DNA from 3 places in the Vibrio sp. STUT-A11 genome. Region 2 is predicted to be linked to each of the others. Evidence: predicted binding sites of a transcription regulator. Region 2 holds the regulator's gene; each other region holds the start of a gene.
What was found. The regulator PurR, encoded in region 2, represses purine synthesis genes. The targets are predictions, from matches to a motif close to TNANGNAAACGTTTNCNTNA.

Region 1: a site for PurR is predicted at 2,022-2,041, ahead of OO774_RS09615 (phosphoribosylaminoimidazolesuccinocarboxamide synthase). Genes of this name have one in related genera too.
Region 3: a site for PurR is predicted at 2,400-2,419, ahead of purL (phosphoribosylformylglycinamidine synthase). Genes of this name have one in related genera too.

What each region holds. Positions count from the first base shown of each region.
Region 1 is NZ_AP026763.1:2,030,918-2,035,088, reverse strand. Features, by position in the region: gene OO774_RS09620 (transporter) at 173-550, shown strand; gene OO774_RS09615 (phosphoribosylaminoimidazolesuccinocarboxamide synthase) at 802-1,905, opposite strand; gene OO774_RS09610 (SulA-like leucine-rich domain-containing protein) at 2,122-2,514, opposite strand; gene OO774_RS09605 (hypothetical protein) at 2,880-3,065, opposite strand; gene OO774_RS09600 (J domain-containing protein) at 3,243-4,171, opposite strand, start outside.
Region 2 is NZ_AP026763.1:2,249,131-2,253,301, reverse strand. Features, by position in the region: gene OO774_RS10575 (TVP38/TMEM64 family protein) at 1-422, opposite strand, end outside; gene OO774_RS10570 (TfoX/Sxy family DNA transformation protein) at 605-1,195, opposite strand; cyclic di-GMP riboswitch class I at 1,312-1,400, opposite strand; gene purR (HTH-type transcriptional repressor PurR) at 1,666-2,670, opposite strand; gene torD (molecular chaperone TorD) at 3,102-3,749, opposite strand; gene torR (two-component system response regulator TorR) at 4,014-4,171, shown strand, end outside.
Region 3 is NZ_AP026763.1:2,638,226-2,642,396, reverse strand. Features, by position in the region: gene OO774_RS12405 (hypothetical protein) at 1-104, opposite strand, end outside; gene mltF (membrane-bound lytic murein transglycosylase MltF) at 618-2,261, opposite strand; gene purL (phosphoribosylformylglycinamidine synthase) at 2,560-4,171, shown strand, end outside.

The DNA of each region.
Region 1 (4,171 bases), 220 kb from region 2:
CAATTGATTGCGCATGTAGATAAAGCTGTACATCACATGTTACAAGGCTGGTTTTAATATTTCCTTTTGACTATAAATTAGGGCATAAAAGACTATTCTCTTATATCCCATTGCTATATCAAAATAGTTGGACGATAGTTGGTATATCTCATTTCGAGTGTCGGAGCATAGAGTGGATCAACATAAAAAAACGTGCATTGAATTCGACTACACCACTTTTTTAGGGGTAACCGCCAGTAAGAGGTGGACCTTCCTAGAAGCGTTTGCCACTATCGCCCCCATTTTTGGTCTGATGTGGAAAAAGAACCTTGCAGAACTTAGGGAACCAGAAGATCGGTTGTGGGACGCAGCCTTAAAGTCGATGTCTTCTCGTCATAGTGACGAGTCGAATCTGGTCGAGTTAACTCGCCTGGCAAAAGGTGAGGGGATCGATGAACTGCGTATTGTCATGCCATATTCGTTAGACTTAAAACAGATTGAATATATTGAATCTCGAAGCCATTTGAAAGTGGACACAACAGAGCAAGATATTCTAAATATCAAGCTATAGGTCTACCTCTACCGCTTTTACAAGGTTAGAGTTAGATTAGAGTGGTCACTCACTGGGATTGAGTTATCACTTTCCTAATAGTCGCTATTTGGTCATTCATACCTACCATCCAATCGAAATAACTCATTCAATATCAAGATTGTCGGAATCACGCTAATTATTGCTTAACTTGATTTAACCGTAGGCCAAAAAAAGCCCGCATTGATGCGAGCTTCTTGTATTAGAAAAGTTCAGTATGGGTATCGAATGATTTAGTCGATTAACCCGTACTCTTTGCTAAGAATGTCAATGATCTCGGCTTTTGGATTTTCGCTTAGCGTGATTGGCTTGCCAGTGATTTTTTCAGCAATTCCAATGTAAGTCTTGGAAATGTCCATCAATGACTCAACTGGTAGTTCATTGTCACGAGCCAGTGCTTCACGCTCAGGCATACGCTCTTTGTTCAGCAAAATATCTGGGTCAGGGAAGTGGTTCAACAGGAACTGACGGAAACCTTCTTTTGAGTTCTCAACGATATTACCTGCTTGATACTCTTTTGCATCCCAAATACGTGAAGAATCTGGCGTGCCAACTTCATCCATGTAAATCAGTTTTTCGTTGCCTGCTGCATCGTGAACGTAACCGAACTCAAACTTCGTATCGACAAAGATTTGATCAATGGCTTCTAGCGCATTGCTAATTACATTAAAGCCTTCTTTTAATAGCTTTTCGTAAAGTGCAATATCGTCTGCACTAGAGAAGTTAAATGCTTCGAAGTTATCGACGATGTTCTGACGTGTGATGTTCACGTCGTCTGCTTCTGGTACGCCCGGAATGCCAGTTAAAATGCCTTTTGTAGAAGGCGTCATCAATAACTCTGGAAGTGCTTTGTCTTTCTCTAAACCTTCAGGAAGCTCAATACCACAGAACTCGCGCTCACCATTTGCGTAGGCGCGCCACATAGAACCTGTGATGTACTTACGGCAAATCGCTTCGATTTTAACTGGTTTTGCTTTCTGTACGATCCAAACAAACGGGTGAGGAATATCTAAGATGTGGCTATCAGCCAAGCCGTTGTCTTGAAATAGCTTGAACCAGTGGTTTGAGATCGCGTTTAACGCGGCACCTTTACCAGGCACACCTTTCAGACCGCCTTCTCCATGCCAAATGCAATCAAAAGCAGAAATACGGTCGCTGATCACCATGATCGCCAGAGGCGCGTCTGGAGCGACATCGTATCCTTTTTCTTTGATCAGGCGGGCGCTGTCTTCTTCAGTTAACCAGTAAACTGAACGAACTTTACCGCTGTGAACGGGTTTGTGAGTGCGAATTGGCAGGTCGTCATTGACGGCAAGTACTTGATTAGCAAGGCTCATTGCGACATTCCTATCATCTTAATCAAACGTCATAAAGAGAAGATATTCAGCCAAAGTAAGTCGCTGAATAAATCGAATGTGGGCATCATACCAGAACTATTTTAACTCGCCAGAGAAAAAGCAAACGTTTGCCTTATTTATTAATTCTCTAAGTCGCAGGTAAAAAATGCCCCCTTTAAAAGGAGGCGAGGTGCAGGGTGGATAACGTCGAACTTGTTAGTGATACTGGTTTACTCTGCCTTCGACGAAAAAGACTTCACACTGATAACGCAGGCCAATGTCTCGCAACATGGATTGATTCATCGGTGCGATGTCATTTGATGCGACCACCGCACTGGCGTTACCTGAACGGATCGCTTTAACCACAATTTCGACCTCAGAAAGCTGTTGGGATGGCTTCATCTGAATAACGTTTTTACAACAAATATTGGAAGCAGTGAGCTGATCAAAGTTGGGACGAGGGCACTCGGAAGTAAATAAGATCCATTGCTTCTGCTGAGACAGAACAGCCAATTTAGAAAGAAGCTGATCAGATACGTCCATAGGCTGAGTAGCTTGTGCCAGTACATTGTAACGAGAGTATGTTTGAGTTTGACCGTATAACTGCATCTTACTGTTCCTTTATACATGCTGTATGTGTATACAGTAGTTTGTTTTATGGAACTGATCAACTGGTTTTTATGCTTATAGTGGCATCCTGTATTTGTCTTTTTGTTAGGCTTTTTTTAAGGTATTGAAAATAAAGGAGTAATGTTTTTACTGATATGTTTGATACGACTTGTAAAGTGTGAAGTGATTAACAGTGCTAGCTTTGTATTGAGGTAAGAAACTACTGTATATACAGTGGCTGTGGTCGGTTTATACAGTACTTTCAGGGTGTTCGCCGGGAGTTTAAAGGGCTATTGAGAAGGGCAGATAACAAAAAAGCGCCTTGGAGGCGCCTTTAGAAATCAGTTCTGTTGAATTGAGTTATTTCAGCTTGCACGTTGAGTCATACGCTCACGCATTTTCATTTCACCTTGGTTAAATAGGCGGACATCGATTTTGGCCATATCGTAACAAGATTTGCATGAGTGATGATGCTTACCATCTAAATAGTCATGACGTGTAGTAAGAGCTGGTTTTTTACACCAATCACAGGTGCCTTCTTCAGTGAACATTGATTTTTCTCCCCACCTAGAAAAATTAGAGTCTTTAGGTGTTATTTTTCGCAGCACATTATGACACAAACAAGTGGGAAAGGTTAAATGTCTGTTAATTGTTTTGAGAAGGAAATCGATTGCAGCTCCCTGTTTGTGGGATCTGAAAGGTTGTGGCTTCTAATGAATATTGAAAATTCACGCTTTTGTAACATTTTGTGTAATTATTCTAAAAGCTTGATTAAGACGTTTCATCTCTGCTTCACCTCCTTGAGCATCGGGATGGTAAAGCTTGGATAATTGACGATAACGTAGTTTTACGGCTTGAGCTTGTGGAATCGAATTTGGCGTGTAACCAAACACAGCACAGGCAATGGTCAGATCATGGGGAGCGGATTCAGATTTGACTTTCTTAAACTCTCTAAATACCTGCTCCAACTGGCGTTTTAATTGCTTATTGGTGAATTCCAACTCTTTCACTTGCACATCCAGTTGTCGGGTTCGATTTTCTTCATCAACCAATTGAAGTTTGCGCTTCTGCTGTTGTTTTCTATACCCAAACCAACCGGCGCTCAGCATCAACCCACAGAACCCAATAGCAAGAAACGGCTCGGTGCTAAACCCTTTAGTTTGGTTTATGCCGTCTGATTGCATTGGTTGCGCTTCAGCGGATCTTTGGTCCAACTCAGTCATTGCCGATACTTGTTTGGCTCTTAACTGATTAAAACGTTGCTCTAGGAAATGGTTATACGCGGTTTCTGCATCTTTGTTTTGCTTTGCAGAAAGTTGATACCATGCTTCGATTAAATCATCGGTGGTGATGTTTTTCTGGTGCTTTTCCAAGAAACTGGCAAGGGCGTAGCCACTATCGGTTGGATCACTCAGAGCAATGGAACTCAGCCAGTAGGCGGCTTGAGGGTTGGATACTAACCCCGTTAATCCCTGAGTAAAATCTTCCGCTAACTGTTTTTGCGCGGGTAGGTAACCTTGGTTTGCGGATTGTTCTAACCAGTAGCGAACTTCTTCTGGCGACGTTGAGTCTGTCTTCGTTGCCAGTTGTTGTGCCAGTTCAAATTGCTCTTCCGCTAATGAAGGGGAGTGAGAGGCTAATACGAGGCCTGAGAGGC
Region 2 (4,171 bases):
GGGATCAATCGTAATGAGAGTAGGTAAGATGCCCCGTCTTTTTTGACGCCTTGGTTAATCGCGTTGAGCTTTGAACCAAATTTTGTTTGTACCCAATCTCGTAATAAGTAACGACTACTCAGAAAAGCTAACGTTGCCCCGATCGTACTGGCAAATGAGACGAGAAGTAAGCTAGTCCAAAAGCCGAATAGAGCAGCGGCTAACAGAGTGACGACCGCTGCACCGGGAATAGAAAACGCGGTGATCGCGACATAAGCGACGAAATAGAGCGTAACAGCAAAGACAAACCGTTGATCGATATAGGCGTTAAGTGCGTCTTGCTGGGCTTTAGCGTTCTCTAAAGTGAGGTACTGGCTAAAGTTAACGGCTAATAAAATTATCGTTAACAGCAGTATTAACCCAAAAACCAGTTTTTTATTCATTGTCGTACTCCAGAAGAACAGCCTTGCTCTAAAACGTTAACAGGTACCAGTAGTTAAATATGGTACTCATAACAATCATTTGATATACAAAATAACAGACAGTTTGAGGCTGGAAAAAATTTCAAAAAAAACCGCAGTCGAAACTGCGGTTTTTATACATCGAAAAGGTTTATCTCTTTCGGCTAAGAGAGCGCACTTTTTAGCTCTTCCCTTCGAGATTGGGGAACAACGCTCCAATGAGTGCCGTTAATCGCCCCTTCTAAAGCCCATAGCAACTCAATGCTTACTTTTGCGGAGTGCGTATCACGTATCGCTTTGTAAGCGCCTAATGCGCCAGTTTCCTCAAGTTGTTCTACTGATTTAATACCAGCTTTCTTAAGCATTCGTTCTGTCGCTAGTCGTAAATTGGGTAGATCTTTCAACCTGTCAGGTTTACTACTGGCTTGCTGCTTTTTTTCTAAATTGGCTTGTTCTAACGACTTCTTCGCTACTTCTATCAAGCGTTCACTGGATTCCCATAAGTCGTCGGAAATCGCATAGTACTTAGTAACGACCGGGAAACCACGTTTCTTGTAAACGTACGGTTTTAGTCCTTGCTTCTCGAAGTTAGATGAAGTTTGTTGGTCTGCTCGTATATGAAGTTGATCATTCACAACCAGTGCAAACATCGTTTCATCAGCGAAAAGTCCGAAGCCACCAAACATTGAGCGCGACTTGATCGTACCAAGTGCCTCAAATAGCTTCATAGAATCTTTGAGTATCGGTTTATCCATGATGTGTTATCTCGGTGTAATTAATATTACGCCACCAAAAGTCAGGTCCGAGAGAGTAGCAAATACATGCAAGCACAATGTCATTAAAGGGTAAACTCATTATATGCATATTTGCCATCGGTAACCCCGCTACCTTCCATTTATCGAATGGTTAAGGCCGGAAGCTTTGCGTCCCACCCTTTCGGATGGTTTGCCCTGTGCGTGACAGGTAGAGAATACTTTTTATCTTGAATTAACATCACATTTCAGAGATCAAATTGTGATATTGCTTCAATAAAACGACCATGTTTTATGGGTTTAGTTTCGTATTTGAGATTGAAGGCTGAGCACAAGTTTGAGGCGATGTGAGGTGGATCGTGTTTAAAAAAAACAGTAACTTATAAAGCGTTTGCTGACTAAAGTGAACAAAAGGGTGATAAAGTTATTTTTCCGGACAAAAAATAAGCGCTCAGGTGAGCGCTTACTGGTCATTAATTGAGTTTTTTCACTGTATTTCGAACGACCAACTCTGGCTGCATTTCAAAAATGCGTTTTTCGTGTTCTTTGTCTTTAATACGTTCAAGCAGAATCTCGAAGGCATTTTTACCGACACGACGCTTTGGTTGGTGGATCGTTGTTAGCGGTGGCGAAAAGTATTCTGCCAACTCGATATTGTCGTAACCGATGACGGATACCTCGTCAGGAATCTTAATGCCATTCTGTTGTAGACGGCTCATGAGACCCAACGCCATGGTGTCATTGAAACAGAATACGGCTGTTGGGCGTTTTGCCATTGCGGTAATTTTGTCTGCGACCAAAACAGCGGTATCACATTCAAAGTTACCTTCAAAAAACCAGTCTTCGTTTACCGGTAGGTTTGCTTCTGCCATTGCTCGACGGAATCCAGCAATCCGCTCTTGGCATGCGAGTTTTTCAAAGTGACCACTTAAACAAGCAATATCGGTATGACCGTTATCAATCAGATACTTAGTCGCGATGTAACCGCCTTCCTCTGAGTTATCCATGATTTTGTCTGCTTGCGAGCTTTCTGGACCCCAATCCATGACTACTTTTGGAATATCAGCGTGACGGTCAAGCATTTGCTTCAGCTCTTCTGTCAGGTCGGAACACATCACCAGTATGCCATCGACACGCTTTTCGGCGAGCATGCGAATGTAATCTCGTTGCTTTTCATAAATACCACCAGTGTTACACAAGATAAGTGTGTAGCCTTGGCGGTAGCAGTAACTTTCTACACCATCGATAACTTCAGAGAAGAATAGGTTGGTAGATTGCGTTACCAACATACCGATAGTTCGCGTTGAGTTACATTTTAAGCTACGAGCAACCGCACTTGGTGCATAGTTAAGCTCATCAACCGCTTTCATTACTTTTTCTTGCGTTGCTTCTGCAACAAAGCGCGTTTTGTTGATAACGTGCGAAACAGTGGTGGTAGAAACGCCGGCTAATCGAGCAACGTCTTTTATAGTGGCCATAAATGGTGTCCTGTATCGAGCTACTAATATACCGTGGAAGATAAACCTAGTGCTGAGTGTTTGTGTAAACTTAGCGCAACATTAACAATGGCGCTGAGTCTGTTTAGCAGTGGTTACTCCGAAGTCGGTAGAGGGTAAGTAGCAACAGCGGTCGATAATGCTCATTTTCTTCAACCGAGTGAAGAAAGGTCATCAACCTATTAAGAAAACACAAAAACCGCTTTATTTCAGCGGTTTACATAAAATCATATTTAATCGTTTGCGTTCACATTTTAGCCCTATGCGAGCAGGCTGGCAATAATTTCAGCAATGGTTTTGTGTCTCTGAAGTCACATTTTGATTGCTAGAAAGCGAGCGCTTGGAACAATTTTAATAGTTAACGAATAAAAAATAGGGAACCTAATAGCCAGGCTCCCTAAAACAGGCGGCAATTATTCACCAAGAAGGTAAGCGCTGTCCAGTTTACAAAATGCAATTAATAGTTGCGCGACGCTGGCGTAGAAGCCAAAGTCATCCAATTGCTGACACTTTTGCGAGAATTGTGGTAACCAAGACATGAGTTGACCTTCGATAAATGCATTTTGTTTAACGAAGGCTGCTTCCATATGTTTTTCTTGTTCAAACTCATTAGAGCGGATGATCATGTTACCCAAGAAGTCCAGTTCTACCGCTAAGTGGTCGGCTGGTTCTTTTAGATTGTCGTCAACTTGGACACCATACTCAGCCATCAACTTTTCCATCTCTTCTGCTGGCTTGTCATTGAGCAAACCAGATTCGCCAATGTACATAGAAGCGTAGGGAAGCGCACCGTACTTTTCGGTTTTTAAGAACAGCTCACAAAAGTCCGCAGCAAGCTCTAGCTGAGCATCTGCGCGGTCTTGTAGGCGGTTCAGTGCGTCTACAAGGTTATCTATCGAGGGCTTGAGAGATTCATTTTCACCTAAGCCCGCCAAAAAGCTACGAATTTCGACACTATGGTAAGTCTCCAATTCTTTGTCTGTTAGTTCTTTGGCGAATAAGCTAGAAAACCACCAGTAAATTTCGGCACGTTTTTCATTAAAAGCTTTCACTTCTTGCATTTTAGGCTCCTGAATGATGCTCTATTTCTGGCACCACAAAATCAAATTCAGATATCCTTTAAGTGTAATCAATTAAAATGAACAGCAGTAACTATAACTATGATGTTTTATAGAGAAATATGTCCATTTGTTAACAGGGCTTGGTAAGCTTGTTTTGAATCAACAAAATCACTAAATCTTGCTTTTTAGTCCGCCTATGACTAGAAATGTTAATAGTTATGAATAGAATACATCTCGAATGATCAATGACAGAAAGTGGTGTAAATGAGCTATCACGTATTAGTCGTAGAAGATGATGTTGTAACGCGTAGTAAGCTAGCGGGTTATTTTCAAAATGAAGGTTATATAGTCAGTGAAGCAGAGAGTGGCACGCAAATGCGTGAGGTACTGCAAGCTGGCGATGTTGATCTTATCATGCTGGA
Region 3 (4,171 bases), 390 kb from region 2:
TGGCGTTCACTGATTTTCTTTTTCATGCTCGTCAGTTTGCGCTTACGACGGATTGCCGCCACTGTATTATGCAAACGCTTTGACTGAACCTTACGTCTTCTCATATTCTAAACCTCTAGCAGACAAGACTACGAACACCCTCAAGTAGACATTGATTGTGTCTAACTAACCTAAACTCATCGTTATCACGTCCAACAATTCACTTTTTCATACACAACGTAATCAACCCCACTTACACAAAACGTTGTGTGTAGTTGGCTTCCAGTTTGGCATGGGAAATTGCAACACTGATAATGGGCCGAGCGTCATCGATGTAATTTTCAATCGCAATGACATTCATATCCCGACCTCAGATTAGTGAACAACCATTAGATGACATTCTAATAATCAGCGTCATGTTTAATCGGGAGAGGGTAGCCAGCCGAGTCTATTGTTACTCAAATATCTAACTAATGTTTAAATATTAATGAGTTACAATGTAGGTCATTAAGTTTGTTTACACTTACTTTTTGATGTTAACCTAACTCGGAAAGATCGATTCTAGATAAGTTTGTTCAAAGACTCAACAAAAAATGACGAGCTATTCACTCGCCATTTTTTATTCGCTTGTTTGAATCTTATTCGGGTATGGCTTCTAGCGTTGTATCGTCGTCCTCTGTTGTTTCAGAAGCGCCTGACCTCCCCGGTTTTGCATCCTCTATCCGCTCTGTTGTTGGTTCCGGTACACCCTCTACAGCGCCCGATACTGTTTCAGTGATACTTTCCACTGCACCAGACACGAGGGTGTCGGGATTAAGCGGTGGGATGACTTGCAGGTCCTCAGTACTTTCGTCTACTACTGGCTTTTGACTAACGTGGCCAATAATTGACTGATAGTATCGACGAATATTCTCAACGTAATTACGCGCTTCATCTCCTCGAGCGTAGCCGTAACGCGTTTGGCTGTAGAAGCGTTTTTGACGCAGTAAAGGCAGTCTGTCTTTGACATCTGCCCATGCATTTGGATCACCGCCTTGTGCTTTTGTCAGGCGTCGAGCGTCCAGCATATGACCGTAACCAATGTTATAGGATGCAAGTGCGAACCAAATTTTTTCGTGGTCACTAATCGTTTCGGGTACGCGAGCGACAATGCGACGCAAGTATTCCACACCACCACGGACAGACTGCTCAGGATCGAGACGGTTGGTCACGCCTACACTTTTCGCTGTTGGTAAGGTGAGCATCATCATACCGCGTACTCCGGTTGGAGACTTTGCTTTTGGCTTCCAATGAGATTCTTGATAAGCCAACGCTGCGATTAAGCGCCAATCAAACTCTTCGCTGTACTTTTGGAATAGGGCCGACCATTTAGGAAGTTTGTCATCCAGTGCACGAATGAACGCGCGAGTATCCACATAATCAAACGCTTCGATATGTCCGATGTACTTTTCTTCCAGGGAGGCGAGCTCACCGGATTGCTTGATGTTACCAAAGAACTCAATCAGCATTGCGTACAAGCTTTCGTCTTCTGAACGACGGGTAAACCAAGATACTGGTTGATCTTCTGTTAACTCAAAAGCCAAAGCCAGATCGGGATAAAGGCGCTGGGCCAGCGACAGCTCAACCGAGTCTGTTACGGTAAAGCGCAGATCGCCAGTGGATACGTTTTTCAGCAAGTCTCGCGTATCAGCATCACCGACGATTTCAAACTGTAGCTCTGGATGCTGCTTTTTTAATGCCGTCAGTGTTGGAACATATTGGGACTGTTCAACGATTTGCAGTGTATTTGCTGCGGCGTTGCTATCTTCTTCAGAAGCACCAGCTTGCGTAGCTTGATACGTTATCAGTCGTTCAATGCTGCGAGGGCGCAGTTGTCCTTTTTTATACACGACTTGCTGGCTGACATAGTAGTACGCCGGGCCAGGTCGAAAACGTTTCACCGCTTGAGATGTCTGGTTCAAGCCTGTGGCAATAATATCAATGTCGCCTTTCTTCAGTGCCGGAAATAGATCGGCTTGGCGAAATGCTGGTTTGATCTCAAGTTTTACACCAAGTTCTTCAGCGAACTTGCGTGCAAGCTCATAATCTAAACCGGCAGGGCCATCAGGGCCTATGTAATAAGAAAGCTGGTTGTTAAGTGTACCAACTCGAAGAACGCCACGTTCCTGTATTTTTTGGAATTCACTTTTTGGGGTCGACTCAATTTGGCAGGCAGAAAGTAGTAGCACAGAAGCGAAAAGTAAGACGCTGCGCTTAAGTCGGTTGAACTGGCTAATTTGCATTAATTGGTACTTCTCGAGAAATTTCTGTTGTCCTTTATATCAAAGGGAAGTGGTGGGGCAAAGGGAATCGCACAGATTGAGTGTGACATTGCGTGTTTTATCGACATTTTGGCGATAATTCAAATTTGAAGAAAAAATTGACGCAAACGGTTGCTTTTGGTGTTACATCACAAAAACAATTGCTATATAATGCGCTCGCAAAGGAGAGGTGGAATCGGTATAAGTTCGGCTTTTTACGCCTAAGTGGCTGAATTTATTCCAATATCACCTTAATCAATTGCATAAGAGACCTAAGCACATGAGAATTTTGCGTGGCTCCCCAGCTCTTTCTGAGTTCCGTGTTAACAAACTATTGGAACTTTGTCGTGAACAAGATCTGCCTGTAACCGGCATTTACGCCGAGTTTATGCACTTTGCGGATCTAAAATCTGACCTTGATGACCAAGAGTTAGAAAAGCTTGAAAAGTTGCTGACTTACGGTCCAACGATCGAAGAGCACGAGCCTGAAGGTCTTCTACTTCTTGTTACGCCTCGTCCTGGCACTATTTCGCCTTGGTCTTCTAAATCTACCGATATTGCTATCAACTGTGGTCTGGACAATGTTAAGCGTCTGGAGCGTGGTACAGCGTACTACGTAGAAACATCTGCGACACTTTCTGCTGCTCAAATCGACACAGTTAAAGCTCTAATCCACGATCGCATGATGGAAACGGTGTTTACTGAACTTGAAGCCGCATCTGCACTATTTACTGTGGCAGAGCCAGCGCCAGTGGCGCACGTTGATATCTTAGCTGGTGGTCGTCTTGCACTTGAAGAAGCCAACGTTTCACTAGGCTTAGCGCTAGCAGAAGATGAAATTGATTACTTAGTAGAGAACTTCACTAAGCTAGGTCGTAATCCTAACGACATCGAGCTGATGATGTTTGCTCAGGCGAACTCAGAGCACTGTCGTCATAAGATCTTTAATGCAGACTGGACTATCGATGGCGTAGACCAAGATAAGTCACTGTTTAAGATGATCAAAAACACATTCGAAACGACGCCAGACCACGTTCTGTCTGCTTACAAAGATAACGCAGCAGTAATGACGGGTTCTAAAGTGGGTCGTTTCTTCCCCGATCCGAAATCTCGTCAATACACTTACCACCATGAAGATGCACACATCTTGATGAAGGTAGAGACGCATAACCACCCAACAGCAATCTCTCCATGGCCAGGTGCTTCAACTGGTTCTGGTGGTGAAATCCGTGACGAAGGCGCGACAGGTATCGGTGGTAAACCAAAAGCGGGTCTGGTTGGTTTCACAACGTCTAACTTACGTATTCCAGGTTTTGAACAGCCTTGGGAAACCGACTTCGGCAAGCCTGGTCGTATCGTAAACGCACTAGACATCATGCTTGAAGGCCCTCTGGGTGGCGCAGCATTCAACAACGAATTTGGTCGTCCAAACCTACTAGGTTACTTCCGTACTTACGAAGAGAAAGTGACGTCTCACGCGGGTGAAGAAATTCGTGGTTACCACAAGCCAATCATGATTGCTGGTGGTATGGGTAACATCCGTGACGAGCACGTGCAGAAGAAAGAGATCCCGGTCGGTGCGAGCCTAATCGTACTTGGTGGTCCGGCAATGAACATCGGCCTTGGTGGCGGTGCGGCATCTTCAATGGCATCTGGCCAGTCTGCAGAAGATCTGGACTTTGCTTCAGTACAACGTGAAAACCCAGAGATGGAACGTCGTTGTCAGGAAGTGATCGACCGTTGTTGGCAGCTGGGCGAAGAGAACCCAATCGCATTTATCCACGATGTGGGCGCGGGCGGTATCTCTAACGCACTTCCTGAGCTTTGTGACGACGGCGAACGTGGCGGTAAGTTCCAGCTACGTGATGTACCAAATGATGAGTTGAGCATGA